DNA from 4 places in the Paenibacillus sp. Aloe-11 genome. Region 1 is predicted to be linked to each of the others. Evidence: riboswitches for the same ligand, from Rfam matches in the RefSeq annotation. Region 1 holds a riboswitch; each other region holds the start of a gene.

Region 1 (7,320 bases):
AAATAAAACGCTCGCTCGCTTGAAAGCAGATGGTTCTATTGAGAAGTTTTCGACAGAAGCGAGTGCCCTGTCTGCCGATCGTCAGGTTTCTTCCAATAGTATTGTTGATATTTTTTGGAAATATCGCAGCTTATACGCTACAGGAATTGGCTACACGCTGTTGCTGTCTGCGCTCGGAGTACTGTTCGGATTTGTCATTGGTTTGATTATATCCTTGCTGCGAATGAGCGGTATACGTATTATTGAGTGGTTGGGGACGACTTACGTTGAGGTACTGCGTGGTACACCTATGCTGGTGCAGCTCATGATCATCCACTACGGGATTGCTCTGACGCTGGGTGTCAATTTTACGCCACTCCAGTCCGGTATAATTACGTTGTCACTGAATAGCTCGGCATACTTGGCTGAAATTTTCCGTGCAGGTATTCAGGCGGTAGACCGTGGTCAGATGGAAGCTGCCCGCTCGCTCGGTATGGGACGGGGCAAAGCTATGCGTCATGTTATTTTACCGCAAGCCTTTAAGTCTATTTTGCCTGCAATCGGTAATGAATTTATTACGATTATTAAAGAATCGTCCATTATTTCCACTATAGGTATGGTGGATATTATGTATCAGGCCCAGGTCATCAAGAATATTACCTACGAAGGATTAAGTCCATTCTTAATCGCGGCCGCTATTTATTTTGTAATGACATTCAGCTTGTCCAAGCTGCTGGGTTTATGGGAAAGGAAGTTGAGAGCCAGTGATCACCGTTAAACAACTGCGTAAATCGTTCGGCAAAAACGAAATTTTAAAGGGAATTGATATAGAAATCGCCAAAGGGGAAGTTGTCGTTATCATCGGTCCCAGTGGTTCGGGAAAAAGTACGTTTTTGCGTTGTATGAATCTGCTGGAGCAGCCGACAGACGGCGAGATTTTGTTTGAGGGCGAGCCGATAACGGCCCGTGGCCATAACATTAATGCGACTCGGGAGAAAATGGGCATGGTGTTTCAGCATTTTAACCTGTTCCCGCATAAAACAGTGCTGCAAAACCTGACACTTGCACCAATACAGGTTAAAGGTCAGTCCAACAAGGAAGCAGAGAAAATTGCGTTGGAGCTCCTGCGTACCGTTGGGCTTGAGGATAAAAAGAATACCTATCCGAACCAGTTATCAGGGGGTCAGAAGCAACGGATTGCGATTGCACGCGCTTTGGCGATGCAGCCGCACGTGATGCTGTTCGATGAGCCTACTTCTGCTTTGGACCCTGAAATGGTTGGGGAAGTTCTCGATGTAATGAAAAAGCTCGCTGAAGGCGGCATGACGATGGTGATTGTCACGCATGAAATGGGTTTTGCACGTGAGGTAGGGGATCGGATCATCTTTATGGATAAGGGCCAAATCGTGGAGCAAGGGACACCAGAACAGGTTTTTGGTACACCAAGCCATGAACGCACCCGAGATTTTCTTGCCAAAGTGTTGTAACGAATTGATTCATTAAGTTATAAAGCAACCCCTCCGCAGTCAATAGGGTCTTGACCACAGTCCTATGTCTGACAGGAGGGATTTTTCTTTTTCTGTCACTATTTCCCCATATTTTCGTAACAGATACCGATTTCATAGTGACAAAATTGTAATGAATATAGTATGATGTTCAAGGTTCCCAACATTTTCATGCAGATAAGGTTACAAAATTGTGATATTATGCAGTAAGCCAAAACTTGCCGGGCCAGCATAAAGCTCATGATATACGCCGAATGCTTGGACCAAAACTATGGGAAGTGCGGGGGACGTAACAACGGCAGTCATTCCGATTCGTCATAAGACGGATAGGAATGGAAGCTGCCTAGGGGTGAATTGCAAAAAAGCATAGGGCTTCTCCTGAGTCCGAATCCGACAGCTAACTTCGCAGGCATAACAGAGGAGGTACATATCTTTTGAAACATCTGAAACGTATTGGACAAACCATGAAATTTGCGGTGCTTGCCGCAGCTATTGCAGGGCTGGCACAAACAGCCGGAGTAGCGAATGCCGCTTCGCTACATGCTGCCAAAGAGGGCGATACCTTCTTCTTGCTTGCTCAACGTTATGGAGTATCGGTAGACGAACTGACGAAGGCAAACCCGAATATTGCCCCGGGCAACATATATGCAGGTCTGCAAATTAAGGTGCCTGGCGACACAGGTGTGAAGGCTGCTTCGGATTCGAAGCCACAGCTTCTTAAGGAGACAGCACCAGCAAATGAGGGTCCAACGATTAAAGCATGGGGCAAAACATTCAATTACAGTAAAGTAGTTGATGTTAAAGCTACAGCGTATTCTGCCGCAGGTGATGAAAATGGCAAATGGGGCGCGGTAGACTACTACGGCAATCCGCTTAAGCTAGGTACGATTGCGGTAGACCCGAACGTAATTCCGATGGGAACGAAGGTACTAGTTACAGGGTATTCCCACCCTGGCCTGCCAGACCATTCTTTTGTGGCCGTCGCCCGCGATCAAGGCAGTGCCATTACAGGCAAGCGAATTGATATCTTTATTCCTGGCAGCAAATCATTTGTGAACGATTTTGGCTTTCAAAATGTGAAATTATACGTTATTGCTAAATAACATTGCCTTGAACACAGAATAAATGAACATAATATATATTATGTAAACTTAATGCATAGATTTTACAATTTAATAAATGGGATCAGGTTTAAAACAGGCCCACACATAAAAAGCTGTCTTGACTAGCAGAATGCATCTGCTGGCAGGACAGCTTTTTGGTTGATCTAGTTCGGTGCTCGCTCCTTAAACAACCCCTTTATTTCCGTTCCGATGTGTGGAGCAGCCGGGGAACTGTAACGAATTTGTAGCCCTTGGCCTTCAGGGACTGAATTAGACCCGGAAGGGCCTGGACTGTGCCTTGCAGGTTGGAGCTTTGTCCTCCGCCTGCGTGCATTAAAATAATGGAGCCGGGCCCGGTAGCAGGGATCACATTGCGCTGGATTTGTGTTTTACTTAGTCCCTTCCAGTCGAGGGAGTCTACATTCCAATTGACAATCATGTAGCCATGGCGACGTGCCCACTGGATTTGAGGCTCCGTGATTTCGCCATAAGGTGGACGAATCAGCTTGGGACGAAAACCGGCGCTGGCTTGTAAAATACGTTCTGTTTTCGTAATCTGATTGCGAAAGCGTTCTGGTGTAGCCTTCCTGAAATCCGGATGGGTATAAGAATGGTTCCCTATCGCATGACCTTCACGGATAATACGGCGGATGATACCCGGATGTCTCTCCGCGCGGTGACCTACGATAAAAAAGGTGGCCTTGATGCCGTTCGCGTGCAAAACATCCAAAACCTGTGGTGTATATCTGGAATCGGGTACATCATCAAAAGTTAAGGCAATTTGGCGGGTATGCGGGCCGCACATTTTAAAAATGTCGGCATGTTTTTTTCGCAGCATGCCTAAGGTAGGAGCTGTCCGGTCTGTACTTTGATGTACAGAAGAAGTAACTGCCGCTTCCTTGGGATGGTGCGCTCCGATGCTGGGAGGCACATCCGCGTGAACAGGAAAACTCGTAAATGCTAGTAACAGTGCCATACTTGGTAACACTCCTCTGTACGGCATATGTATTCCCCCTTTCCGTCCAGTGGTACGTGGTACCTAGTGGTGCTCTCAGCTATTATGCACCTGCCCTATTAAAATTATGCCGCTAAATCGGGTTAGGCTCATATGCAATGGGATGATAGCATATGATGATGGATATGAGTGAAAATGACGAAGCTAAACGTACATATTTTCTTAACCTGACTGAAAACAACAGCATTTTAGCAGGTTTTAGCCCGATAACGGATTCGGTATACTGTGACAACTGATGTATAATGGAGATGCAATTCATAATTGTACAGACATGGAATTGAAGGAAGGATGGATAAAAGTGACCGACTTGTTTACTTCTTATCAATTAAAGGGGCTGGCTTTAAAAAATCGGATTGTTATGCCCCCGATGTGCCAATACAGCGTGGAGGCCAAGGACGGAAAGCCAACGGATTGGCATCATGTCCATTACGTTAGCCGGGCGGTAGGCGGCACTGGACTCATTATTGTGGAAATGACAGCGGTTCACCCGGATGGACGCATTACGGATCGTGATTTGGGCATTTGGAGTGACGACCATATTCCTGCATATCGTAAAATTGTGGAGGAAGCTCACAAATACGGTGCCAAAATTGGAATTCAATTAGGCCATGCCGGTCGTAAGGCTGAGGATGCTGAGCAGCCTGTGGCTCCGTCCTCAATACCCTTTAGTGATCGCTTTAAAGTACCGCACGCCTTGACGACAGCTGAAGCCAGGGAACTGGTTCAAGCTTACAAAGAAGGTGCACGTCGCGCAGTGGAAGCCGGTTTTGACACGGTTGAGATTCATGGCGCTCATGGTTATCTGATCCATCAATTTCATTCCCCTTTAACCAATACAAGAGAAGATGAGTATGGACAGGATTTATCTTTGTTTGGTGTTGAGGTAGTAGGTGCTGTTAAAGAGGTTGTTCCTGCTGATATGCCTGTGATCATGCGGTTATCTGCCAAAGAATATGTCGAGGACGGTTATGATGTGGAATACATATCAGGCATAGGGGAACGCTATCGCGATGCAGGTGTGGATATTTTTCATATTTCTTCCGGTGGCGAGGGGCCGATTGGTTCGGGCGGAGGTCCGTCTGCGCGTGCTGGCTATCAGGTGGATTTGGCCCATCACATCCGGGAAAAGCTGAATGTGCCCGTAATTGCTGTCGGCTTACTGGATGATTATGAGGATGCCAGCCGGGTTATTCGGCAGAAAGAGGCGGATTTGGTAGCGATAGGCCGTGCCATGTTGCGTGACCCCTATTGGGCGCTGCATGCATCGCGGGCGTTGAAAGTACAAGCGGATATCCCGGAGCCTTACCTGCGCGGCTTTTAGGATTTTTGAAACCCTCATGCAAAACTTGCGTAAACATGTGTACAGAGCTTAAAATTTAAGCATTCAACTCTAGGAGGAACTTCACATGTCTATTTTCAAACGATTAAGAGATCTTACGATGTCCAACATTAACGCGATTATCGACAAGGCAGAAGATCCAGTCAAAATGACAGATCAATACATTCGTGATATGCAAGAGGATCTGGAAGATGCCGAGAAAGCGGTAGCTGCTCAAATTGCTATTGAAAAGAGATTCAAGCAGCAATATGAAGAGCAAGCGGCTTTGGTGAAAAAACGTGAAGAGCAGGCTCATACCGCAGCGAAAGCACAAAATGTGGATCTGGCCCGTCGCGCGTTGGAAGAAAAGAAATCTGCCGAGCAAAAGATGAACGAGTTTAAGGCTGGTTATGATCAGAACAAAGCCGCAGCCGATAACCTGCGTGGCAAGCTGGATGAAATGCGCAGACAGCTGACAGAAATGAAGAACAAGCGCGAGACACTGGTTGCCCGCTATAATGCAGCTAAAGCACAAACTGAAATTAACAAAGCAATGAACGGTTTTAGCTCAGATACGGCAACTGCCGGATTGAAGCGTATGGAAGAAAAAATGCTGCAAGCAGAAGCGCGTGCTGAAGCGAGCAATGAAATGTCCTCCAAGGAAAAATCGCTGGATGAGGAGTTCAAGGAGCTGGATAAGAAAAGCGCCGTGGACGACGAGCTTGCTGCTTTGTTGAAGCAATACGAAAATAAATAAGCAGTGTGAGCATTGCTATCAGCGTAATGGTTAGGAAGCGAAGGAGAAATGTTTTCTCCTTCGCTTTTCCCTGCCTGGAGGCGTAAAGCAACATAAATGAAGGTCAAGAAGATGTGGAGGATGGGATGAAATGCATTTTTTAGAAACGATGAAGGCGATGCTGGTATGGACTGGTGCGGGTGCCGTTTTGCTGTTCGTGTTGATGTATGTCGACTCTTTATTTACGAAGTATAAGGATTTTGCCGAAGTGAAAGCCGGTAATATGGCTGTAACGGTACGAATGATTATGAAGCTGATTGCACAGGGGTACATTTTGTCAGGTTCCATTGCTACAGCTAACAATTTGCTAGAGGCGCTTGTGTACTCGGTCATTGCTTTTGTCATCCTGTTTATTTTGGAAATTATTGTACGTTTACTGTTGCGGTACTGGGCGCAGTTTGATCTGGATAAAGGCACACAGGAAGGCAAAATTGGTTTTGGTCTGTTTTCAGGGACGCTGCATCTGGTTGGCGCCTTGATTATTACAGCATGCTTCTAGGCTAAGAAAGGCAGGGAAAGTTATCATGGGTGTGTGGAAACGAATTTCAAATCTGTTTGCCAAGCCTGAGCCGCCAAAAGCGGAGAAGAGTATGCTTCACTTAAATCCGGGTGATATCTGTGAAGTGTCGCTTGTCACCTATGAAGTGGTAGGCCGAGTACATAATCGTGCCCGGAATGCCGTTGTTTTGACGCTTCAGGATGGTAATCAAGTCAGCTACCTTCATATTGAGGAACGGGAAACGCTCCAATTTGGACTTTATCAGGCTATCGATGGCAGGTTGGACAACCCGGAAGAAGTGCCGACTATTTTGGAATTGGATGATACAACGTATCATTTGGAGGAGCAATATTCTGGGCATGTTACGGTTATGGGGCGTGCGCCATTCCGACAGGGTGGAGAACAGCATGTTTGGCAATACCAGTCGGATGACTATCATCTGCTGCGGGTAGAGTGGCAGGATGGTCGCTTTATGCTTTATGAAGGTGAAGAAGTGATTACCGGAGACGTCAAGGTTATTCGGGCAAGCTAGGAGAGGGTTACACATGAGCAAACGCACCTGGCAGTATGCATTAAAGGTTATTGTGGCGCTGAGCTTGTTCGTATCCGTGCTAAGCGGCTGCGGTGCGCCAAATGTGAAAGATACGTACCCGCTGGAATCGGTAAGCGGTAGCGGAAACTCAACCTCATACGTGTACCGGGCCGCTGGCAAAACGGTTCCAGAAGTAGCAGAGGAATTGAAAGAACAGCGTACACCGGAGCAAATGTCGCCGCAGAACAATGAGCGGATGTTTCTCGTATATAGCGATGAATGGTACCATTTGCAGCAAGACCCAGCCAAGAAGGAAGATACGTTAATTGAGGTCGACAGTAAAAAGTATGTCGAACAAAATTACAGTTCCAGCTTTCTAAAAGGATACTTAACGGCAACTGTGCTGGATGCACTCTTTGATTCATTGCGTGGCTCAGGTTCTTACCGGGGCTACTCCAGCAGAGATGTATACCGGCCTTCTCAGGGGCAATACCGTGCTCCTACGGTGCAGGAAAAGAAAGCTATTCCTCCGATTACAGTGGAGCGGAAGGGCTCGGTAACTCGTCGAGGCAA
Region 2 (7,320 bases), on a different contig from region 1:
TGAATCGCCGCCACAAAATTTTGCGAATTTTTGTAGCTTTTCAGACTGTACAAGTCATAAGGCTGCGGCTGCTTCAATACACCGTCATGTCCAGTAATAACTACGATATCCGGACGGATGCGGGGAAGCAGCCGGTACAACGTGTCGGCCATCGCCGATTCGTGAACGTGATGCCCCTCTGCGGGAACACGGAGCTGCTCATATAGGCTGAGACATTTTTTCAAGTAGCCAGGGTCTCCATCCAGATGAAGCACCTTACCGGGCATTTCAAAGTATGTCGACTCTACCGGATCACTCCACTCCCCAATCAGAGCCGCCTGACTGCGGGCAGCTTGGCGCTGTCTTGCCTGCTGCAACAGATTAAGAGACTCTCCAGCCTTAATATGGGCCTGCCGAGTCTTACCGCTAATCTGTTCCGCAGGCACCTTGACCAGATCGTTCATAGGGGAATCGGCCAGCAGCCGAAATTCCGTCCCCTTGATGATCGCTTTATCCCGCTGGATGTCCTCGACGCGAAACGTGACATCTCCGCCATACGATTTTCGAACGACCAAGTCTCCTAAAATCATCACACTGTATCACCCCTCCTATATCGTATGGGTGAATGCACAGTTTGGTTACAGCTTAGGAAATCCCGGCTTCCAGCAGCACAGCGCTGAGACGCGCAAATTCCTCAATGCTTAGCGTTTCTCCCCGACGGGAAGGTTCAATACCAGCCTGCTGCAACAACGGCTCCAGCGCGTCCCTGTTCTCTTTGGTGAAGAAGCGGCTTTTCAAGTTATTGGAGATCGTTTTGCGACGCTGGGCAAAAGCGGCATGAATGACCTCAAAAAAGTGCTTCTCATCCACCACCTCCACCGGAGGGGTTTCTCGCACACGCAGACGAATCACTGCCGATTCTACATTCGGCTGGGGAATGAACACCGTATTCGGCACGATGCAGACCAACTCAGGCTCGCTATAATATTGCACTGCAATGCTCAGGCTGCCATAATCCTTCGTACCTGGAGACGCAGCCATACGCTCAGCCACTTCCTTTTGGATCATGACCACGATATTCTCCAGAGGAAGCTTGTCCTCCAGCAGCCTCATCAGAATCGGTGTAGTAACGTAGTACGGCAGATTAGCCACCACGCTCACTTTACTGACCCCTGCAAAATCAGAGGCGAACACCTCTCGCAAATCCAGCTTTAGCACATCCCCGTGACGGACCTTCACATGCTCATAAGGAGCCAGCACTTCCTCGAGAATAGGCAGCAGCCGCTGATCAATCTCGACAGCAGTTACGACCTTGGCCGATTGCGCCAGCTTTTCGGTCAAAGCACCAATCCCGGGACCGATCTCAAGTGCACCCTTGGTGTCATCCAATCCGGCAGCACTCACGATCTTGTTCAGAATATTTTGATCAATCAGAAAATTTTGGCCCAAACTCTTTTTGAACGAAAAACCGTGCCGTTGAATAATTTCCTTCGTACGGCGCGGTGTTGCTATATCTTGAATCCCTGTCATACGGATATCACAATCCTTCACTTTCGATTTGCGCCAGCGCACTGGCGAATTCCTCACGGCTGATCTGAAATACAGCGAGCCGTTTATGCAGCTGCTTTCCGTTGCAATAGCCAATACCCAGTATATTGCCGAGTGCCATACGGCGCGCAGCAGCATTTGGGTGGGTGATCAGTCCGGCGTCAATCAAATCCGCCCACTCAATCAGCGGATCGGCTCCTTCCACCGTCGTATGTACTCGTGCGAGAGCGTGTCTGATGGCCTCTGGTGAAGCATTCTCCACCCCAATATCTCCTTTACGCGTCGCTTCCGCCTCGGGTATAAAGGCCTGCTTGCAGCCGGGTACCTTGGAGGCGATAATTTTGCGGATGCGTTCCCCTGCATGATCGGGATCAGTCAAAATAATGACACCCCGCCGCTCCTGCGCCAATGCAATTTTGCGCAGCGTCATTTTATTAATGGCAGAGCCGCCAGTTTCTATTGTGTCCGCTTCAACAGCACGACGAATAGCCACTGTATCATCCCGACCCTCGACCACGATCACTTCCTTGATCATTTTACGTTTCCCTCCACTGCTACACAGCATGCTATATTTATCTTTCCCTGCTTTTGAAAACAAAATAAGAAGAGGATATCCTCTTCTTAGCATGGCATAACTATGATGTTAATACTATCGCATTGCCCTGAACATACACAAGCCGTTTTAGTTGATTTCAGGCTTTACCGGTCCGATTACATATACAGTTTTACCGTGCTTGCGACCAAATTGGTTAGCCCGGCTCAAACTCTCATAATACACATCGATTTTGTGGCCTTTAATGGCGCCACCGATATCCTCCGCACGGCGGAAGCCCACCCCTTCAATGTACACCCACCAACCGATTGGAATGATGCTTGGATCGACAGCGATGGTCCGTCCTTCCGTGACACGTGTACCGGAAGCCGTACGTGTACCGATACCCGGCTCCTGTGAGGAATACGCCGTCATGGAGACGTTCTGCAATACTTTGCTGTATTTAAAATTTACACCAGCTTTACGGACAGCATTGCCCGAACTCACCTGTGTTGCCTTACCGGTATCTTCCGGACCGACAGAAGCAGCCAGAACGACCGGTTTTTTCTTCGTTCCTACCGCAATTACCTTATCCACACGCTTCTGTGCGACTTCCTTGTTGACCAGCTGCTTGGATACCAATTTTCCGTCATGGTATACCTTCTGAACGTGCTGGACGACAACACCTGATTTACCGCTTTGGAGGACCCGATTATCGCCCTTATAGAGACTCGGATCGGACGTTTTGATGACCTGATAAGGCACCTGTTTCTTCTGTTCGACCTGCTGTTTCTTCACGCGGACGATTTTTATGTCCATGTTAGACGAAACAGAAGCATCGAGCGCAGGGTAAACCTTGTCATTTGACGATAATTTATAGCCCGAAGTGCGAATGGCACCCTCTACTGTATTTTCTGTTGTGTACAGCTTTTTCGTCTCATTGCCTGAGGTCACTTTAACTTGATTGGCACGTTTGATGATTACGCGATCCCCATCCTGTATGGCTCCGTTCAGCGGCATAGAAATCGTATCATGCGGCTGCAGTGAAATGGAATGCTCATTGAGCAAATCCTGGAGCTTGGATTCCCGGGTTTCTACCGCAGATGCCTTACCATTGATGACAAAAAAGACCTGTTTCTTAGATTGAGTGTACACCAGAATTGAAATCATAATCGTTAGTGCAATTAGAAAAATAGCGACCAAAGCAGCCTGGCGCACATTTTCCTTCTTCCAACGTAATACGTAAGACATGCTGGATGAGCGTGACTCATGGGTCTCCTCTTTTTGGAAAATGCCCATTTCCTCCGTCCTCCTTACATAGCCCGCCGTCTAGAGTAAGACATAGTTGAGATTTGACGTGACTATAACAGATTTTCTACAAGACAAGCCCGTAATGCGACTGTCCTGCACCATGTACCCGTCTTCGCGGCATGCTGTCCTCCCCTGTTTAACCACAGTATGATGACAGATTTTCTTTTATTCACAAACAAAAAAAGCCAGAGAAAGAGACTAGAGAGCTCTTTCGTGGCTTCCAGCATGTAGTGAATATGCGGAAAAATCATGCACGAGATGGCTTCTCTCTTGTTTACGCTTACGGGGTTAGCTGTCGGGTTCGGACGTAGAGAGTCGCCCTAGCTTGGGTCAACCGCTCATGGCGGTCGCCTTCACATTCACCCCAAAGACCCAGAAAGAAATCGAAATATGGCTTGACGGACTTGCAGTAAGCCATACCGGTTCCCCCGTTCCCTGTAAAAGGGACTCAGCGAGACTGGTTCATGAAATGACTTGTTGGAGTTTACATTCAATCAACAATTCACTGAAAAGATGATATCCTGTTTCTATGCATGTTGTAAAGCGGGTTTCAAGTACATTTTCCAAAATATTCGGTTAAAATATTGTAATATTCTCGAGTTTCCTGCAACAAATTCATGATTAGCTCCGTCTATCTCATTATTTTGGTTGGTTTCTTCTCTTTCTCATCTGATGTCAAATCGTTCCAAGGCATTTTGGGTCGTTATGGACACCAATTCCTCTACTGTGATCCCCTTGATTTGGGCGGCAGCCTCTGCCACCAGTCTCACATGTGCAGCCTCATTTCGTTTTCCACGAAATGGATGAGGTGTCAGATAAGGTGCGTCCGTTTCAATGAGTAGACGATCCAGCGGAACCTGTGCAAGCACCTCTTTGGGCTGCTTTGCATTTTTGAACGTAATTGGCCCACCGAAGGAAAGGTGAAAGCCCATATCCAGCACCATTTTAGCTGTCTCCCAGCTTCCGGAGAAGGAGTGCATGACTCCGCCAACCTCGCTCGCTTTTTCCTCGCGTAAAATCTTAATAATATCTTCATGCGCATCCCGGTTATGGACAACAATGGGCATATTCAGCTCCCGAGCCAGACCAATTTGATTCCGAAGCACCCGGTGCTGTACATCCTTCGGTGATGTATCCCAATAATAATCCAGACCAATCTCCCCGATGGCTACAACTTTTTTGTGACTGCATAACGATGCAATCCACTCCAGGTCGCCCTCCTGCATTGTAATGGCATCCACAGGATGCCATCCGACTGCCGCATACATAAAATCATACGTCTCGACCAATTTCATCGTGGATGGAATCGTCTCACGATTAAATCCGATATTAATCATCCGGGTTACTCCCGATTCGACAGCACGCGCTATAACTTCTTCACGGTCTTCGTCAAATTGCGGCGCATCCAAGTGAGTATGAGTGTCGAATAATTCCAAGTTACTGATCTCCTTTTTTTACTTTCATTGTTATACAGTTGTCTATTGTTTGACAAAATAATTCCTTATTTCGGCAGGAAGCCTGTCTTTTACCCCATTCAATTTATTTTGGGGATAATACATATGATATTTCCCTCGGTGAATGCCACTAATTGAGCGCACAATTTCTGAAACTTCGGAAATCTCTCTCACCTCACCCTGACGTCCAAGCAGTAGAATCTGATTGTCCGTCGAGCCACCCTTCCGAAACACATCATAAGGAAGATCGGTTGGAAAATCAATTTCAAGATCATATTCCGGGTGCAGACCAGCTTCAGCCAAAGCTCCTCGAATACTGTCAATGGTATCTGTATCCATATTATCAATCTCTACATATTTATACAATTTACGATCCATAAAACGAGTGCTCAGATCGCTTAAAATGTCGTCCTTTTCTCGTTTCCACTGGCCAAATACCGTCTGAATCAGAGACTCATCGAGCATCAGATATTGTTCTACTGTAAGGTCTCCCTTCAGAAGGTCCGGAAGCGGGTCCAACAGAAAACCAAACTCATATCCGTTTTTAAACAATTCCTTCGCCCGCTTGAAAATTTTACGCAAAAGGATTTCCGAGCTGCGTGTTACAGGATGAAAATAAATTTGCCAATACATCTGATAGCGTGACATCAAATAATCCTCTACCGCATGCATGCCAGACTCCTTTACGACGATTCTCCCATTATGTGGGCGCAGCAGCCGCAAAATACGATCCAAGTCAATGGTGCCGTAGTTGACACCTGTCGAATGAGCATCCCGCAGCAGATAATCCATACGATCGGCATCCAGCGGACTGGTTACCAAATTGACAACGATTGGCTTGTCATACGTTTTAGCAATGACCGCAGCCACCTTTTGTGGAAGCTCCTCATCGACCTGCCGCAGCACGGCGTTGATCTTCGTATCCCCCAGTACAATGCGACACGTCCAATCCTCATGGTTCATATGAAAGGCTTCTTCTATGGAATGGGAAAATGGACCGTGTCCCACATCATGCAGCAGAGCGGCGCACAAAGCAACCAGCCTTTCCTCCTTTGGCCAATCGGGAAAATCCCCGCGTTCAAATTGGGAAATAATACGTCTCGTAATTTCATATACGCCTAATGAATGTGAAAAACGACTATGCTCCGCTCCATGAAACGTAAGATAAGATGTGCCCAGCTGCCGGATACGGCGTAACCGTTGGAACTCCGGCGTGTTAATCAACCGCCATATCGCTGTATCCTGAACATGGATATAGTTATGTACCGGGTCTTTAAAAACTTTTTCTTCACTAAGTGGCTGGTGCAAGATATCAACTCCTTTAATTTTCGGAATAATGGATTAAAATACATTAAAATCCTAAATCGTTTCCCTCATTCGACATCATTTGTCGTAATATGTCGAATTATAGTTTTTATGCATTTCCAAATCGACAAAAGTGATAAATCATCTGAAAAATAAGGTAATAGACACGTATCAAGCTCTTTAATCAAAATATTTTTGCATAATCAGCCTGTTACTACTTTTTTTAGGTTGACTGTTTTGGGAATCGTTGGTATAGTAATTATCAGAAAAGAGAAAATTTTGTCGAATCATGACACTTATATTATTTTAATTGGCGAGAGGAGCCTGATTTATTATGATGAAATCCACTGGTATTGTAAGAAAAGTTGATGAGCTCGGACGTGTTGTTATTCCAATCGAATTGCGCCGTACTCTGGGAATCGGAGAGAAAGACGCCTTGGAAATTTATGTTGATGGCGAGCGCATCATGCTTAAAAAATACGAGCCTGCTTGTATCTTCTGCGGCAATGCTGAGAACGTAATTTACTTCAAAGGAAAAATTGTTTGCCAAGATTGCATTTCCGAAATCCCAACACCTGTGACAAACTGAGAATTTTAGTATATAATAGACTTATCAAAGATTGTTAATTCTAACCTTTTTCATATATACTCCTTGTTGCCTTCCACGGTTTGAACCCAACCGTTGGAAGGCCCTTTTTTGTCCGGACAAGTATTCACAGCAGTGCGTTGTAAACATCTCTCTTGGAAATGGAGCGATCCGCGGCTGTACGCTTCATCGCATCCTTGCGTGTAAGACCCTCTGCCTCGTAATGAGCAACGTGAGCCTCTAAGGATAAGGTTTGCCACCATGCTTGACGCTCCTGCTCCTCTTCCGCTTCGTTTTTTCCCTCAACTACCAGACAATATTCACCAATCGGCGGATACTCCTCCAGTTTAGCAAGGCATTGCTCAACTGTTCCCCGCACCCATTCCTCATGTAGCTTGGTCAGCTCACGCGCAAGCACCACTTTACGTGATCCCAATGTTTCCTTTAATACCGTCAGTGTCTTCACAATACGATGTGGAGATTCATAAAAAAGAATCGTGCCGTGAGATACCTGAAACGATTGCAGCAGCCTCTCCAGATCCTTTTTCTCCCGTGGTGGAAATCCAGCGAAGGTGAACCTTTCTGTATCCAGCCCAGAGGCAATT
Region 3 (7,320 bases), on a different contig from region 1:
CGACGCTTTTTGTGAACAGGTATTCCATACCTTTTCCGGTAAAATTCAAGAGAGACTGGTGTTTCTGCCGGAAGAAGATTTATTGCACTTGAGCGAAACTTTGAATGAATTGAAGCAGATTTTACTTAAAATCGACAACCCTACTTCGTAATTGGTGTACACAAGCTGACTAAAGGCCGCCGTTTTCTTCGGAAAATGGGCGGTTTTTGTTGCATATTGTGGTATAATGAAAACCAACATACATAATTCGGCAATTTTGGCACACGTGATCTTTGAAATGGGAACAGGGCACATGATATCGTTATTTGAGAGCCTGCTAGGGAGGAAGGGACTTCTATGCAATCTATTTACCAACGTATTGAGCAACTTATCAAGGAACGAGGGATGACCAAAAAAGCGTTCTGCGAGCAGTTGGGTATTAGTACGGGAAACTTTGGAGATTGGAAAAGAGGAAAAACGACGCCAGGCACGAATAAACTCATTGAAATCGCTTCGTTTTTCAATGCCAGTCTGGATTGGATCATGTTGGGACGAGATGTGCGGGGTGAGGCGCTGAAGGAGTCAAAAGACCCTTATTTTTTTGAGGCTTCAGGGCAACTGGATTGCCAGGGGGAACCGCTCAGTGAGGCAGAAAAGGATTTTATACTTGAGTATATTGAATTTACTCGTTTTCGTAAAGAGAAAAAACAGGGCAATTCAACTGCCAAATCATGATTTGCTTGAGGTTTAAGATGAAATTTCATTCGTAAAAGTTATAGTTTCGGAGGGGAAAATTGTGGGAGATCAAACTATTTATCAGCGGATTGAAGCTTTGATTAAGGACCGGGGAATGACCAAGAAGGCGTTTTGTGAAAAGCTTAAAATCAGTTCAGGGAATCTTGGTGATTGGAGAAGAGGGAAAACAACACCGGGTACGATGCATCTAATTCAGATTTCGGACTTTTTTAACGTATCTCTCGACTGGTTAATGAAAGGGATCAAGCCGGGAGAAGGCGTGCTCCAGGAGCAAAAGGCTGCTTATTTTTTTGGGGTGATGGGGCCATTGAATTGCCAGGCAGAAGATCTGGAAGCAGAAGAACAGAATTTTATTTTAGAATATGTTGAATTTGCAAAATACCGTAAGCAAAAAAGAGAGAATAACAAAGCAAATCCGGAATGATCTCCTAGCTTGAGATTTTCCGGATTGAAAACCCGTAAAACGGACTGGTGAGTTCGAATTACGAGTTTATTTGGGTTTTAGAGTGGTGATGCCTCCTTATAGTCGTTATCATCAATGTTCAGAATTGCAGCAACTTTTTTTCTGTACCTTTGTGCTTTGCGGGTGCCATGAATCAGATTGGATAAACGTGAAGGCGGAATGTTGTGTGTCTCGCAAAATGTTTTCTGATCCAGTCGAAGTTCGACAAGCCGTTGTTTGATGGCCCACCCGAAGGAGGTGACAGGCATTTTGTTGTTCAAGAGAAATCGCCCCTTACGGATTCTTGCGGAATAATTGGTGTGTTATAATAATCATCAGTAAACATGTTAGAATTAACCATCTGAAACCATGATACACTTTTATACGTGTTTTTACAATCGGAAATACGTTATTTCATTAAATTAATTACTTAATTAAGTGAGAAATTTGTAAAAACCTGAAGTGCTAAGTGACCTGAATCATTCATCTAGAGCCTGTTGACGGTGTGAAATTGCGGTTATGCTTGGATAAAAAAAGCACTCTGCCACTTGGGGAAAGCGGTAGGGTGCTTTTGGTGTTGCAGCCGGATCGGTGAAGCGGGGCATCAGGGGGATGCTGGAAGACGTTTGGACAGGCCGGGGGAGGGAAACAGTCTCACTTCATCCAGTCGGCTCTTACGGCTCATATAAGGCGGTTGAGTAATGTAGGAACTGGACCAATGTCTGTAAAGCAGCTCTCGCTGAAATGCAGCTGACTCAGGCACATTGAATTTTTTCCATGTAGTGAGCAGTTCGTCGGTCATGCGCTCGATGAGAGGATTTTTTTCCTCGTAAGGTGTATTTAGCAGTTTGGAAGCATCTTCAATGCAGAAGGACACGGCTGCGGCTAGATAGCCGTGAATGGTCTGCTCCACATCATTTCCAAGGAGAAAGTTGATCCACGTATGAACGGTAGCGAGTGTGCCAATTGCGCTGTACTGAATGAGTATCGCTTCAAGCTGATCAAATTCAAGCCAAGGATACAGAGCTTTGGCAAGCTTGATCAGGCGCTGACCAGACAGGCGTGACTCTTTCGCGTGTTGCAGAGAGGAGCGTTGGGTATGCAGCATCTTATCAATAAGGGCGATACGCCAACCATCCTCTTGTTGAATGGCGACATACAGGCTTTTGATCGCCATACCGTCAAGCGCTGTGAATTGAGGATACAATTCGTTCCGCATGTAATGTTCCAGGTCTTGCATACAGGTCAAACGTCCGTTATGGAATAGTTCCTCCAATCCATAAGAACGGGTGAAGCCGCCAACGGGTAGGGAAGGGTCCAACAATAATGCGTAATTTAGCAAGCGGTTGCCTTTGTGCAGGGTAGTTCGCCTCCTTGAATCGAAATATTGTGTTATATTATTTAACATATGAGTTGAGTTTATTTGAATAACTTAAAGTATTATGTAATATATATTCACATTTATTTTGCTAAAATGTCAAATTAAATAATTTTATAGCTCTAATATGTTATTTAATATTACGCAATAAATAATTATTAAATTTGGGTTTACAAATATAAGCTAAGGGAGTATAATAAATCTGTTGCCTCAAAACATTATGATTTGCGGTCGTGGTGGAATGGCAGACACGCTATCTTGAGGGGGTAGTGGGCGTACGCCCGTGGAGGTTCGAGTCCTCTCGACCGCATTATATGGAAGATACGGTTACAAATAGCAAAAATAAAAAAAGCATCCTGACACGTTTTGTGTGAAGGGATGCTTTTTTGTTTTAATCGAATCTTATTTTTCCTGCAAAAGCTTTTCAATATCTCCTGCCAGCTTATCCGGAGTTGTTTGTGGTGCATAGCGCTTAAATACGCTACCTTCGCGTGTGATTAAAAATTTCGTAAAATTCCACTTGATCGCTTTGGAGCCTAATACGCCTGGAGCTGTTTTGGTAAGGTAGCGAAATAAAGGGTGTGCCTGATCACCGTTGACATCTGTCTTGGCAAACATCGGAAAGGAAACTCCGTAGTTGATCTGGCAAAACTCCGAAATCTCCTCGCTGGAACCCGGCTCTTGCTTGGCAAATTGGTTGCTGGGAAATCCCAAAATTTCGAGCCCCTGCTCATGATACTGGTCGTATAGCTCCTGTAGCGCTTTATATTGGGGAGTTAGCCCGCATTTACTGGCTGTGTTCACGATGAGCAGAACTTTCCCTTCATATATGGATAACGGGATTTCTTTTCCTTGCAGGGTTTTGGCACCATATTCATAAATGGTCATGGTATCCCTCCTAATTCGATATTCTACAATTAAATTGTAAGCAATTTTATGAAAGGTTGCAAGCCTACAATAGATGTAATGAGTTTTCTTAATACTGTAAAATCGTATTTTGTTCAAAACGGCAAATTGCGCTGCAAATGGAGCGAATTGCGGCGTTTCTCAGCGTAAAAGCAGGTTCAATCGGCGTTTATCTGGTGTATATAGCACATTTTCTTTCGCTTTTACAAAAAAAGGACAAAACTGCTCTCCTTACGCCAATATTGACATGCCTTTCATTTTCGAAAAGGCATGAAAAACCGAGATTAAAGGAGCTGGGAGAAGCATAGTCGTATTGTAAGCGTTATTATTGATCTTCTATGCTTAAAAGGACGATTTATAACCCCGTTGGTGAGCTTTACAGTGTTCCTTGCGCGGGTGTATGATTCAAGACGTAATTTCAAATTAACAAGAATGAAGCAGCAACGAATTGTCTAATCGCTGAATTTTGCAGTTGCAAAAGCGGGGGAACCAATCGGGATGTATACGGCTTTGGAAGCCGTAATCTCATGGGGTGAATTTTCCGGCCAAGTGCCGGAAATAGGGCGACTCTCACGTCCAAATCCGACAGCTAACCTCGTAAGCGTACAGGGAGAGGCAACAAACCGCCGTGTGCAGCCATGGTTTATTTTATCATGGATATGTAAGAAGCCGGAGGAAAGCCTTTTTCCTTTGGCTTCTTTTTGTTGTCTTTTTATACCGGGAGAGGAGCTACTGATGGAAGGTCGGTTAATTATCGTCACTGCACCGAATGAAGCGGGCAGAAGTTTTGTGAAATTGCTCATGTTCAAAAAACTGGCGTTTGCGGTACTCACCAATAGCGCTCAGGAGGAACGACAGCTCAAAAAAATGGGTGTGGAGCACATTGTGCGCATCAATACGATGCAAGCGGGAAAATGGAATTTTCCCAAAAAAGAAATTGGTAGCGTGTATTTGTTCGAAAACAGTATGAATCTGACTTGCCGTTTCCTGCAAATATGCCGGCCACTGACATCGGATTTGATCTATGTCATCACGCACGGCTGTAATCCACAAGGAATTTATCGGGGATTGGGAGCGGATCATGTGATCTACACATTGAACGGAGAGGTGGGTTTTCTGCTGAACGGATAAGCGCTTATAACATAGTTATTGATTTGAGGACTGATACGGGAGGGCTTGAACATGATGGATATATACATGCTGCTCGTGCTGGCTGTGAGTTATGGAGCGATACTGCTATTTGTACGCTGGTGCAATGAGCAGACCTCTAAGGGAGGGCGAAGAGGATGATTGTTGTGCTTGTGCTCACGGCTATGGTGTTGGTGTATTTAATCTATGCGCTCCTGAACCCTGAAAAGTTTTAAATCGCTATAAGAGGAAACGGGCAGGAACAGCAGATCCGGTATCACAGGTAGCGGGTTTGGCGCAAACGTGTGCACTCGCTTGTTGGTCTGGGTCAGGTCTGTTGTTCCACATGCGCAGGAGCATTTTAAGGAGGAATAGACGATGGAGCTGCTGCAAATTGGAATTGTGCTTGTCATATTGCTGCTCTTGGTAAAGCCAGTGGGCACCTATATGTATCATGTATTCTCGAATGAACCGAATCGGACGGATCGAATTTTCGGTGGAACGGAAAAGCTGATTTATAGGCTAGTAGGCTTGAAAAAGCTGGAGAATATGCGTTGGACTACGTATGTTATGAGCTTTCTTGCGACCAATGTCGTGCTTGTGGTCATCAGCTATGTGCTACTGCGTTTGCAAGGAATGCTTCCCGGGAATCCGGCTGGAAACGGCAATATGGAAGCGTCATTGGCTTTAAACACGGTAATCAGCTTTATGACCAATACGAATCTCCAGCATTATAGCGGAGAAAGCGGACTTACGTATCTGACACAGATGGCGTTTGTCACGATGATGATGTTCACTTCGGCGGCTTCCGGGTTTGCTGTTGCTGCGGCTTTTATGAGAGGATTGACGCGGCGCGGTGAAGGAATGGGCAATTTTTTTCAGGATTTTATCAAGGCGATTATACGGATTTTCCTGCCGCTGGCCTTTGTGCTTACGCTGGTACTAGTTGGATTGAAAGTACCACAGACGCTGCAGCCTACGGCGGATATTACGACGCTGAGCGGAACACAGCAGCAGATTGCTTTGGGGCCCATTGCTTCGATGGAATCTATCAAGCATTTGGGGACGAACGGGGGCGGTTATGCGGGTGCCAACTCTGCGCATCCTTTTGAGAATCCAAGTCCCTGGACGAACGTTCTGGAGATTTTAGCGATGTGGGTAATGCCGGCTTCACTGCCGTATACCTTTGGCTTGTTTGCCCGCAATCGCAAGCAGGGCTGGATTATTTTTAGCTCGATGATGGTATTGTTCCTTATTTTTCTGTCCGTTACGTACGTGTCTGAAAAGACGGGAAATCCGCTGATACAGGCGCTGGGTGTGGATGCTTCGCAGGGAAGCATGGAAGGGAAAGAGGTTCGCTTCGGCATTGGACAATCGGCATTATTCACTGCGGTGACGACAGCGGCAACGACAGGTTCGGTCAATAATATGCATGACACACTGACCCCGCTGGGTGGTATGGCGGCTTTGGGTGAAATGATGCTAAACGTCATTTTCGGCGGCAAGGGTGTCGGGCTGATGAACATGCTGATGTACGCGATTCTGGGTGTGTTTATATGCGGACTGATGGTCGGAAGAACCCCGGAATTTATGGGTAGGAAAATTGAAGGCAAGGAAATGAAGCTGATTGCGATTGCCATACTGGTACATCCGTTTCTCATTCTGGCGCCGACTGCGCTCGCTTTTATGAGTCATTGGGGGTATGATGCGGTCACAAACCCCGGATATCACGGGCTGACTCAGGTGCTCTATGAATATGCGTCATCTGCGGCAAATAACGGGTCAGGGTTTGAAGGACTTGCAGATAACAACGTATTCTGGAACTTAACAACAGGGATGGTTATGTTCTTTGGACGATATGTATCCATGATTGCATTGCTGGCTGTAGCGGCTTCGTTGAATGCCAAAGCGCCGACACCAGTGACGACGGGCACACTGCGCACGGACAACAAGCTGTTTGGGGCCATTCTGATCGGAGTTGTTCTGTTGATTGGTGCGTTGACCTTTTTGCCTGTCATCGTATTGGGGCCTGTAGCTGAATTTTTGACCATGTGATGAAGAATGAGCATGAAGAAGAAATTGAGAATGGATGAACGGGGTGCTTGATCATGAAGGAACAACGTAAACGCATGCTGGACAGAAGCATCTTGAAGCATGCGATCAGGGATAGCTTTATGAAATTAAATCCGATGCTCATGATGAAAAATCCCGTCATGTTCGTCGTGGAGATCGGCACACTGGTTGTGCTGTTGATGCTGCTGTTTCCCGGTTATTTTGGAGCTGACAAGGAAATGGGCTTTAACCTGGCTGTTTTTGTTATTCTGCTGTTCACGCTGCTCTTTGCCAATTTTGCTGAAGCGCTCGCGGAGGGGCGGGGGAAGGCGCAAGCTGCCTCTTTGAAAAAATCCAAGCAGGATACACAGGCCACCAAGCTTGTCGGAAATGACATTCAGGTGGTGAGCTCAACCGAGCTGCGTAAAGGGGATATTGTGCTCGTGTCCCAGGGCGAGATGATTCCGGGGGACGGCGAGGTTATTGAAGGACTGGCTTCGGTGGATGAATCCGCGATTACAGGGGAATCAGCTCCGGTCATCAAGGAATCGGGCGGTGATTTTTGCTCGGTAACGGGCGGGACACGGGTAGTTAGTGACCGCATCAAGGTGCGGATTACGGCAGAGCCGGGCGAAACGTTTATTGATAAAATGATTTCGCTCGTGGAAGGGGCACAGCG
Region 4 (7,320 bases), on a different contig from region 1:
AACCTTCACTCGCACTTGAGGTAGGGCTAATAACTTGTGTACCGTTCTGATATTTGCGGAGAACGGAAATCTCAACACGGCGGTTTTTTGCGCGTCCTTGACCATCTTGGTTACTGGCTATTGGGCGATACTCGCCATAACCGATAGATACAAACTTGGTTGGGTCGAGCTGCGGATTGAGCAATAATATACGCAAGAAATTCAGTGAGCGCTTGGCGCTCAAATCAAAGTTGGACGGAAACTGGCTGTTGGAGATGGGAACATTATCTGTATGACCCGATACGATCACATCATAGCCTGGAAACTGCTGGAGCATGTCGGAAATTGACTTGGCCAGCTTTCTCGCTTCCGGCTTAACTTCGGCCTGCCCTGATGAAAACAAGGCATTATCGCTAATGGTGATCATTAGCTGGGATTGGTTCAGCTTGGTGTTCAGCAGTGGAGACAGGCCGTTATCTTGAATATACTGATCCATTTGCTTTTTAAGCTTCTTTAAATCTTCCTCTTCCCGCTGGGCGAGCTGCTTTTGCAGTTCAGAGGTAGAAGTGGCTTTAGATTTTAGGGGTTGAGATACCTGTTCTTTATTTTTGCCCATATCCATGGATTGTGACGACGGATTGGCAGCCGATTGATCCAGCACGCCTGTGCCGCCGCTAAAAGCCGCACTCAGGGATTGAGCCATAGTTTCGAATTTTTTGGCATCCAGCGAGCTCATACCGAATAAGACGATGAATAGTGCCAGCAGAAGGGTCATTAAGTCGGAATATGGCAACAGCCAGCTTTCGTCTGCATGTTCTTCATGCGGTTCATGTCTTTTTTTACTCACTGGAATCGCCATCCTTCTGGGTCATACTAGCCCGTTCGGTAGGAGTTAAGAAGATCGCCAGCTTTTGGCTGATGGCAATAGTAGAGATACCCGATTGGATCGAGAGCAAGCCTTCGACCATCATCAGCTTCAACTCAACCTCTTTTTTGGAGAGTCGTTTCAGCTTATTTGACATTGGATGCCACAGGACATAACCGGTAAAGATACCCAGCAACGTTGCGATAAAGGCCGCAGCGATGGCGTGAGACAGCTTTTCCATGTCACTAAGGTCGGCCAATGCCGCGATCAGACCTACGACCGCACCGAGTACCCCAAGGGTTGGAGCATACATACCAGCCTGGGAGAAAATCAGTGCGCCGGCGCGGTGTCTATCTTCGGTAGCGTTAATGTCTTCCATCAGAACATCGCGTACGAACTCCTGATCATTACCATCGATAATCATACGCATACCGCCGCGCATAAAGGGATCGTCGATCTCTTCGACCTTGGATTCCAACGCGAGCAGACCTTCACGACGGGTAATGGATGCCCATTCGGTAAATGTAGTGATAAGCTCCTTGCGATCCAGCAATTTCTGCTGGGTAAAAATAATTTTAAACAGCTTTGGCACCCGTTTCATGTCATCCATCGGAAACGCCATGAATATACTTGCTGCTGTTCCGACAAAAATAATCATGTAAGCAGCGGGATTGTTGACCAAGTTGACGACTGGCGCGCCCTTCAGGATCATCCCGACGACCAGTGACAAAAGCCCGAGCACAAGTCCAATAATGGTTGTAATTTGCATGATACACCTCATCCATGAGAATAGATTTTGAATCCTTTCATGCCGCCGGGGTCGTCCTTGCCCCAAGCGTGTCATTATGAGACGGATTATAATATTTATCGACAAAACTCCCTTTTTTGTTAAGTGCGAATTTCCGGTATAATAAAGTGATTATGTATTGAATGGCGGAACAATTGGAGGAAACGGTATGGGAGTGAAGCATGGACGGGAGTATGAACAAATTTTGAACGAATTGACAGAGGCTGTAGGCCGCATTCCAGACAGCTATGAATTTTTTGAAATGGAAGCAGAAGATTGGGACAGGCTGGACCCGGCGGGACGTCAGGAGGTCAACGAGGCGTTGGCGGAGGATTTGTTTTATGCGCTGGGTACAGAGCCTGTTATTACTGTGGGCAGCGGCGTTGTGATCTATGAGCCAGAGCAGCACCGGATCTATGTTCTCATTGGAGATGAGGAGCTAACGTCGGTCCCTTTAATTTGAAGGCCATCTTATGGATTTATCAACGGGGCCGTGGTAATATGTACACCACTATATTGTAGTTTTGGCCGCATAAGCGGCTGAAAGGCTTCCGTATAAATGGGGAGGAGTCGTAATATGCCTTTTACACAAGAAGAGATTGAAGCACATCTGGAGAAATTGGAGGGCTGGGAACTGGAGGAAGGACGTTGGATCGTTCGGAAATATAATTTTTCCAGTTTTATGAAAGGGATTGCATTCGTGGATGAGGTTGCTGCTATATCTGAAGCATTCAATCATCATCCGTTTATTACGATTGATTACAAGACCGTGACTTTGCGTTTGACCTCATGGGATGATGGCGGTATTATGGCCGTGGATATTAAGGAAGCCCAACAATATAATGAAGCTTTTGAGAAAATGCGTAGCAGTCATTAAGCATGCAGTCATTAAGTCAGTAATGATCTGCTGGATGATGATAAAAGCGCCTTCGCTATACAACAGAGAAGTTGTATGCCGAAGGCGCTTTTATCATAGAGCCTAGCTCTGGTGGTCGGGCTGATATACCATACAATAAAATGGCTTTTTGCCATCCGGAGTCAGTCGTTCATAGGTATCTGTAAGCTCAAATCCAGCTGCCTTGTAGGCCCGGATGGCGCGCTCATTCCAGGTGAGCACCTCCAGATCAATTTCATTCTGTGGATTGCGCCGTCTGGCTTCCTCAGCAATCGCACGGACAAAATCGGAACCCCTGCCTTGTCCGCATCTGTCGGGATGCATTCCAAGACCCAGCCGGGTTACACCAACCATAGGGAAATATTGCGCAAATCCCGTCAGCTTGCCCTCCTCATCCAGTACGGCAACATATTGCTCTTGACGAAGTGTGGGATTCCCAAATTCGACTTCCAGCGCCTTCATTTGTTCCCAGGGCAGCCAGCCGTAGATATTGTAGGGTGGATCATAGCGCCATTCACAGATTGCAGCTGCCTGATGCTCGTCCATCGGTACGATCCGAAAATTAGATATTGAGGCAGGCATGTCTTCACATCCTCCTTTTACAGGTACTTAAACTGTTAACAACAGATTGTAGACAAGTTACAGAGGAATGGCAAGCATGTTTACTTCATCGTTCGCTAAAATTGAAACCTTTTGAGATGTCAGTTCGTTAGTAATCATAATCATTGCTGATGTTGGGGACATAAAAAACCGCAATTCGATTCCGGCCAGAATCAAATTGCGGCTAAGGTTAGCTTGCTATGCGTCAGTTATTCTACATTGTCGTCATCAGGAGTTTCAGAAGCTACGGCGTGGTAAGCGTCAGTACTCATAATTCTTTTTGCACCGACATAACGGTTAGCATAATAATTTTCGTTCAGTGAGCTAACTACTACACCACGTGAAGACGAGGAGTGAGCGAATTTCCCTTCACCTACGAAGATACCTACATGGGAAATGCCTCTCCCTGTTGTGTTAAAGAACACCAGATCTCCAGGTCTCATTTCATCGCGGGATACGGAAGATCCCATTTTGAATTGTGAACCAGATTGATGCGGCAGTTTAATTCCCAGTTTGTTAAATACATACATTGTGAAGCCGGAGCAATCGAATCCTTCGAGTGTAGTGCCTCCGCTTCTGTAGCTTGTTCCTTTGGCATCTTGGATGATCTGGTCCATCTTAGAGTCTGCATATGCACTGCCGCCACCGAATGTAAAAGATGTAAAGGCAATGGCAAGACCCATGGCTGCGATCGTTAGCTTCTTCTTCAAAAAAAATATACCCCTTCCAATGCCTGCGAGGTTAGCTTAAGGATTCGGTAGAAGGTTCCCCTATGACCACTCTGTTGCGAGATCAATTCACCCAAACTGGTTCCCCCGCTTCCCAGGTGCCAGGAATTAGGCTTAACTTATGATGTGCACCTTGGAGAGCGTATTCACTATAACGAGCTTTTGAGATAAAGGTTACAATAAAGATTACAAAGTTGTTACTATCAGTTCACTGCGACTATTGTAACAAAGTCCGCTGGCTTTGGCAAATGTTTCATCGCAAAAAGTTACAAAAAAAATCTGTCCCTGATATCTCAGGAACAGATTTTGTTAAAAGTATGCAGTTAGGTGCCGTTTGTGTAGGGATGAACAGAGATTTTTCGACAGAGCTCAGCTTCTGCTGGAAATATCGGTATGCCACAGCCGGTATTGAGAGCTGATGTGCCACAGTCTGACCAGACTGGTAACAAAATGATACGATTGCTGGAGAATGAGTGCCAGCATACCCGTCCAAATCATTGCCACGGTGCCGAATAGAGCGAAGACAAGCAGCACACAAGCACCCAGCAAAAATGATATGCCAATAGCTGGGACGATCTGGCGAAAAAAGGCGAGCAAGGACGACAGTATGGCGTGACCACCGACGGTGCCCAGCTGCATGTACAGGATGCACTGCCGGATGAACCAGCCATATGCGATCCATCCGATGGCATAGGGCAACATATGCAGAAGGTAAGAGGGAGATTGCAGCGCTCCTGCTGCAATAGGGTAGAGCCTCGGCATCACCCAGATAGCGGGAAGCAGCAGCAGCCCCAGCTCGATGGCGTAATAGAGCATCGACGACAAGCCGTGACGTTTCATCCCGCGGAAGAAGGATAGGCTTTGCGGCTCGGTCGTATGGGTATGCAGACTTTGGTATATTCCGGCTCTAATGAAGGGAGTGATCAGCATACGCAGCACCGTCGCTCCCAGTAGTACCCACAAGTATATATGCACTTCCCGGTTGTCCATGAGGGCAATTTGGCTTTCCATCCAGAACAAGGTCTTGCCCAACTCGTTATGCCCCTGATCGGGGTAGCGCAGCAGTAGCGGGATAACGGCGGATTGCACCAGCCTGTAGAGAAATACTCCCCACAGCAGCTGATACAGAAACAGAATAATGACAATATAAAATTGTATGCGCACAAGCGCCCAGCCTTCTTTTATAACCGTCCGCATCTATAGACACCTCACCATGACAGACTTCCAAGCAGTGTCTCCAACAGCTTGGTTACACTTACGCTCCAACGAGTTTGCTGCCTTTCGTTCAGTTCGGCCTTCAGGTTATTGTTGATATGCTTGTTTTCCAGCGCAATGGTATATAGCGGATCAATGGTCACGTATGAAACGGGAGAGGCGCTCTTGAGCCGATAAGTTGTGCTTTTACCCGTGCCGTCCCAGGCCTTGAATATCGTTGTCCCATCCTTGAAGGTAAATTGAACGGGGATCTTGGGATAATCCGCACCTTTTTTGCTCAGCGTCACGACCGCTTCATACCCTTTCTCCAGCTTGTGGTTCGTGATGCGATCCACCGAGAAGTCCGCCATCTGGCCGTCATATACATATTGTTCAAAATAGTGGCTCCATGAGCGTCCGGTGACTCTCTCAACGATACGTTGAAAATCCTGTGATGACGGATGTTTGAAACGGTACGTCTGGACGTAAGTGCGCATGATGCGATCCATTTTTTTTATTCCGACCTGACGTTCAATGCCCTGCAGTACCAGCTTGCCTCGAGAGTAGGCATTCTGCCCATACGCAGCAGAGGAGCCATACTTCCATGACTCGCGGTTTAGCGGTTGAGGAGACGCTATCTGGCCTGATTGTAGCGGCAAGTTGGGGGTGAGCCCGTATTCCTGCTCCATAAGTCGTTCCTCTGCATAGGAGGTGAAGCCTTCATCCAGCCACGGTTCCTCAAATTCATTATTGGCTACCATCCCGTAGAAATATTGATGTCCAATTTCGTGAACTAATGTCCGCTCCAGGTTATAGCCGGGGTTCAGGTTATCTGCGGCGGCGGCCGTGATCAATGTCGGATATTCCATACCTCCGGCGCCATTGCCTGTTTTGGGTGGAACCACGATGGACAGGGTGGAGTATGGATAAGGCCCGTACCATTTGCTGTAATACGAAAGGGCGGCTTTGGCTGCGCTCAAATAGCGTCCCTTGAGTTCCTTGTGCGACGGGTCGAGATACAGCTTGATTTTGACACCGGGGACTTCAGCAGAAGAAAAGGGTTCTTCTACGGTTACAAAGTTGGGTGAAGCGGCCCAGGCAAAATCGTGCACGTCATCGGCATAGAATTGATATATTTTTTGTCCATTCTGCCGGACTGCTCCGCGAGTGGGAAAACCGGTTGCGGCTACGATGTGCGTTTCAGGTACTCGAATCCGTATGCTGTAAATTCCAAAATCGGCATAAAACTCGGAGTTGCCATGATACTGATGGAGATTCCAGCCCTCCTCGGCACGCCCGCGCTGTCCTGCAGTCTCATAAACGCTGAGCTTGGGAAACCACTGTCCTGCCATTACAAAATCATCTGTCGCACCCATCCGTGCGAAAATGGCAGGCAGCTTGACCTCAAACTTCATATATAGTGTAATTTCTTCGCCACCTCGTACCGGCTTGGGCAGACGCACCTTCATGAGCGAGCGGTCATTTGCGTTACCGTCATCCGGTTGTACATATTGAGTACGGTGCAGAAGGGATAAGCCGTCTTCCGTCTTGAGCTCAGTCAGCGTCATGGAGCCGAAGCCGTCCTTGGGCATGGTGTCTCCGCGCAGCTTGCCCCCGGATTCCTTCATAAAGGTGGTATCCATGGAAGAAAAGGCATTCGGGTACAGATGGAGATACAGATCGTTCACGGTTTTCTTCCCCGGATGCTTCCAGGTCATTGTCTCTGTACCTCGCAAAACCTGTCCTTCTTCCAGGGACACATCAATGTGATACTCCACCACCCTTTTGCTGAGAATTTCTGAGGCAGGCTGTGGAGGATTCTTGGGCAGCTCAGCCAGGATGTTTGCCCCTGAAGGCTTGCCCGTATCTGGCGCAAGCGCAGACTCAGACTGGGAGCCGTGTGCTGGTTGGCCTATGGATTGCGGATCGGATGGCGATTGTGGCTGCCAGGCAAACCATAACGTCCCTGCGAGGAGACCGAGGGCTAGTGTAGACAATAAAACGATTTTGGTGCGTGCTGGGGTCATACAATGGATACCTCCCGTTGACAAGCATCTACAGCATGTATATGTTTGCTTTCGGGAGATTATTAGTTAAAATATTTGTAGTGTAGGATAGAGTGTGAAGACGGAAAATGGAGGCCTAGTGACGCATGAGTGAAAATCAGCCGGACGGCAAAAAACAGATTGCACTGAACATTGTCAGTGGCAAGAGTAAACATAAGGGCTTCGGTGCAGGCTCAATCGATCTGAACAGCATGTCTCCTGTCATC

The links. Region 1 has a riboswitch for cyclic di-AMP ahead of WG8_RS22160 (3D domain-containing protein). Riboswitches for the same ligand answer to the same signal wherever they lie in the genome.
Region 2: another riboswitch for cyclic di-AMP. It lies ahead of WG8_RS00085 (3D domain-containing protein); the one in region 1 lies ahead of WG8_RS22160 (3D domain-containing protein).
Region 3: another riboswitch for cyclic di-AMP. It lies ahead of WG8_RS29305 (hypothetical protein); the one in region 1 lies ahead of WG8_RS22160 (3D domain-containing protein).
Region 4: another riboswitch for cyclic di-AMP. It lies ahead of WG8_RS00480 (C40 family peptidase); the one in region 1 lies ahead of WG8_RS22160 (3D domain-containing protein).

What each region holds. Positions count from the first base shown of each region.
Region 1 is NZ_JH601067.1:220,256-227,575, reverse strand. Features, by position in the region: gene WG8_RS22170 (ABC transporter substrate-binding protein/permease) at 1-757, shown strand, start outside; gene WG8_RS22165 (amino acid ABC transporter ATP-binding protein) at 744-1,466, shown strand; cyclic di-AMP (ydaO/yuaA leader) riboswitch at 1,736-1,911, shown strand; gene WG8_RS22160 (3D domain-containing protein) at 1,919-2,587, shown strand; gene WG8_RS22155 (polysaccharide deacetylase family protein) at 2,784-3,590, opposite strand; gene WG8_RS22150 (NADH:flavin oxidoreductase/NADH oxidase) at 3,901-4,923, shown strand; gene WG8_RS22145 (PspA/IM30 family protein) at 5,009-5,677, shown strand; gene WG8_RS22140 (DUF350 domain-containing protein) at 5,808-6,215, shown strand; gene WG8_RS22135 (DUF4178 domain-containing protein) at 6,241-6,747, shown strand; gene WG8_RS22130 (DUF4247 domain-containing protein) at 6,761-7,320, shown strand, end outside.
Region 2 is NZ_JH601036.1:9,314-16,633, reverse strand. Features, by position in the region: gene yabG (sporulation peptidase YabG) at 1-569, opposite strand, end outside; gene rsmA (16S rRNA (adenine(1518)-N(6)/adenine(1519)-N(6))-dimethyltransferase RsmA) at 625-1,509, opposite strand; gene rnmV (ribonuclease M5) at 1,517-2,062, opposite strand; gene WG8_RS00085 (3D domain-containing protein) at 2,210-3,358, opposite strand; cyclic di-AMP (ydaO/yuaA leader) riboswitch at 3,633-3,834, opposite strand; gene WG8_RS00080 (TatD family hydrolase) at 4,036-4,806, opposite strand; gene WG8_RS00075 (HD domain-containing protein) at 4,849-6,132, opposite strand; gene WG8_RS00070 (AbrB/MazE/SpoVT family DNA-binding domain-containing protein) at 6,464-6,718, shown strand; gene rsmI (16S rRNA (cytidine(1402)-2'-O)-methyltransferase) at 6,843-7,320, opposite strand, start outside.
Region 3 is NZ_JH601050.1:99,123-106,442, forward strand. Features, by position in the region: gene WG8_RS06535 (MarR family winged helix-turn-helix transcriptional regulator) at 1-151, shown strand, start outside; gene WG8_RS06540 (helix-turn-helix domain-containing protein) at 337-714, shown strand; gene WG8_RS06545 (helix-turn-helix domain-containing protein) at 776-1,159, shown strand; gene WG8_RS06550 (hypothetical protein) at 1,237-1,458, opposite strand; gene WG8_RS06555 (urease accessory protein UreF) at 1,782-2,519, opposite strand; tRNA gene WG8_RS06560 (tRNA-Leu) at 2,783-2,865, shown strand; gene WG8_RS06565 (glutathione peroxidase) at 2,958-3,443, opposite strand; cyclic di-AMP (ydaO/yuaA leader) riboswitch at 3,909-4,081, shown strand; gene WG8_RS29305 (hypothetical protein) at 4,197-4,592, shown strand; gene kdpF (K(+)-transporting ATPase subunit F) at 4,748-4,825, shown strand; gene kdpA (potassium-transporting ATPase subunit KdpA) at 4,968-6,644, shown strand; gene kdpB (potassium-transporting ATPase subunit KdpB) at 6,698-7,320, shown strand, end outside.
Region 4 is NZ_JH601038.1:13,793-21,112, forward strand. Features, by position in the region: gene motB (flagellar motor protein MotB) at 1-826, opposite strand, end outside; gene motA (flagellar motor stator protein MotA) at 819-1,613, opposite strand; gene WG8_RS00465 (hypothetical protein) at 1,801-2,094, shown strand; gene WG8_RS00470 (4a-hydroxytetrahydrobiopterin dehydratase) at 2,209-2,508, shown strand; gene WG8_RS00475 (GNAT family N-acetyltransferase) at 2,611-3,108, opposite strand; gene WG8_RS00480 (C40 family peptidase) at 3,336-3,836, opposite strand; cyclic di-AMP (ydaO/yuaA leader) riboswitch at 3,842-3,979, opposite strand; gene WG8_RS00485 (hypothetical protein) at 4,224-5,051, opposite strand; gene WG8_RS00490 (M1 family metallopeptidase) at 5,063-7,075, opposite strand; gene WG8_RS00495 (YwhD family protein) at 7,201-7,320, shown strand, end outside.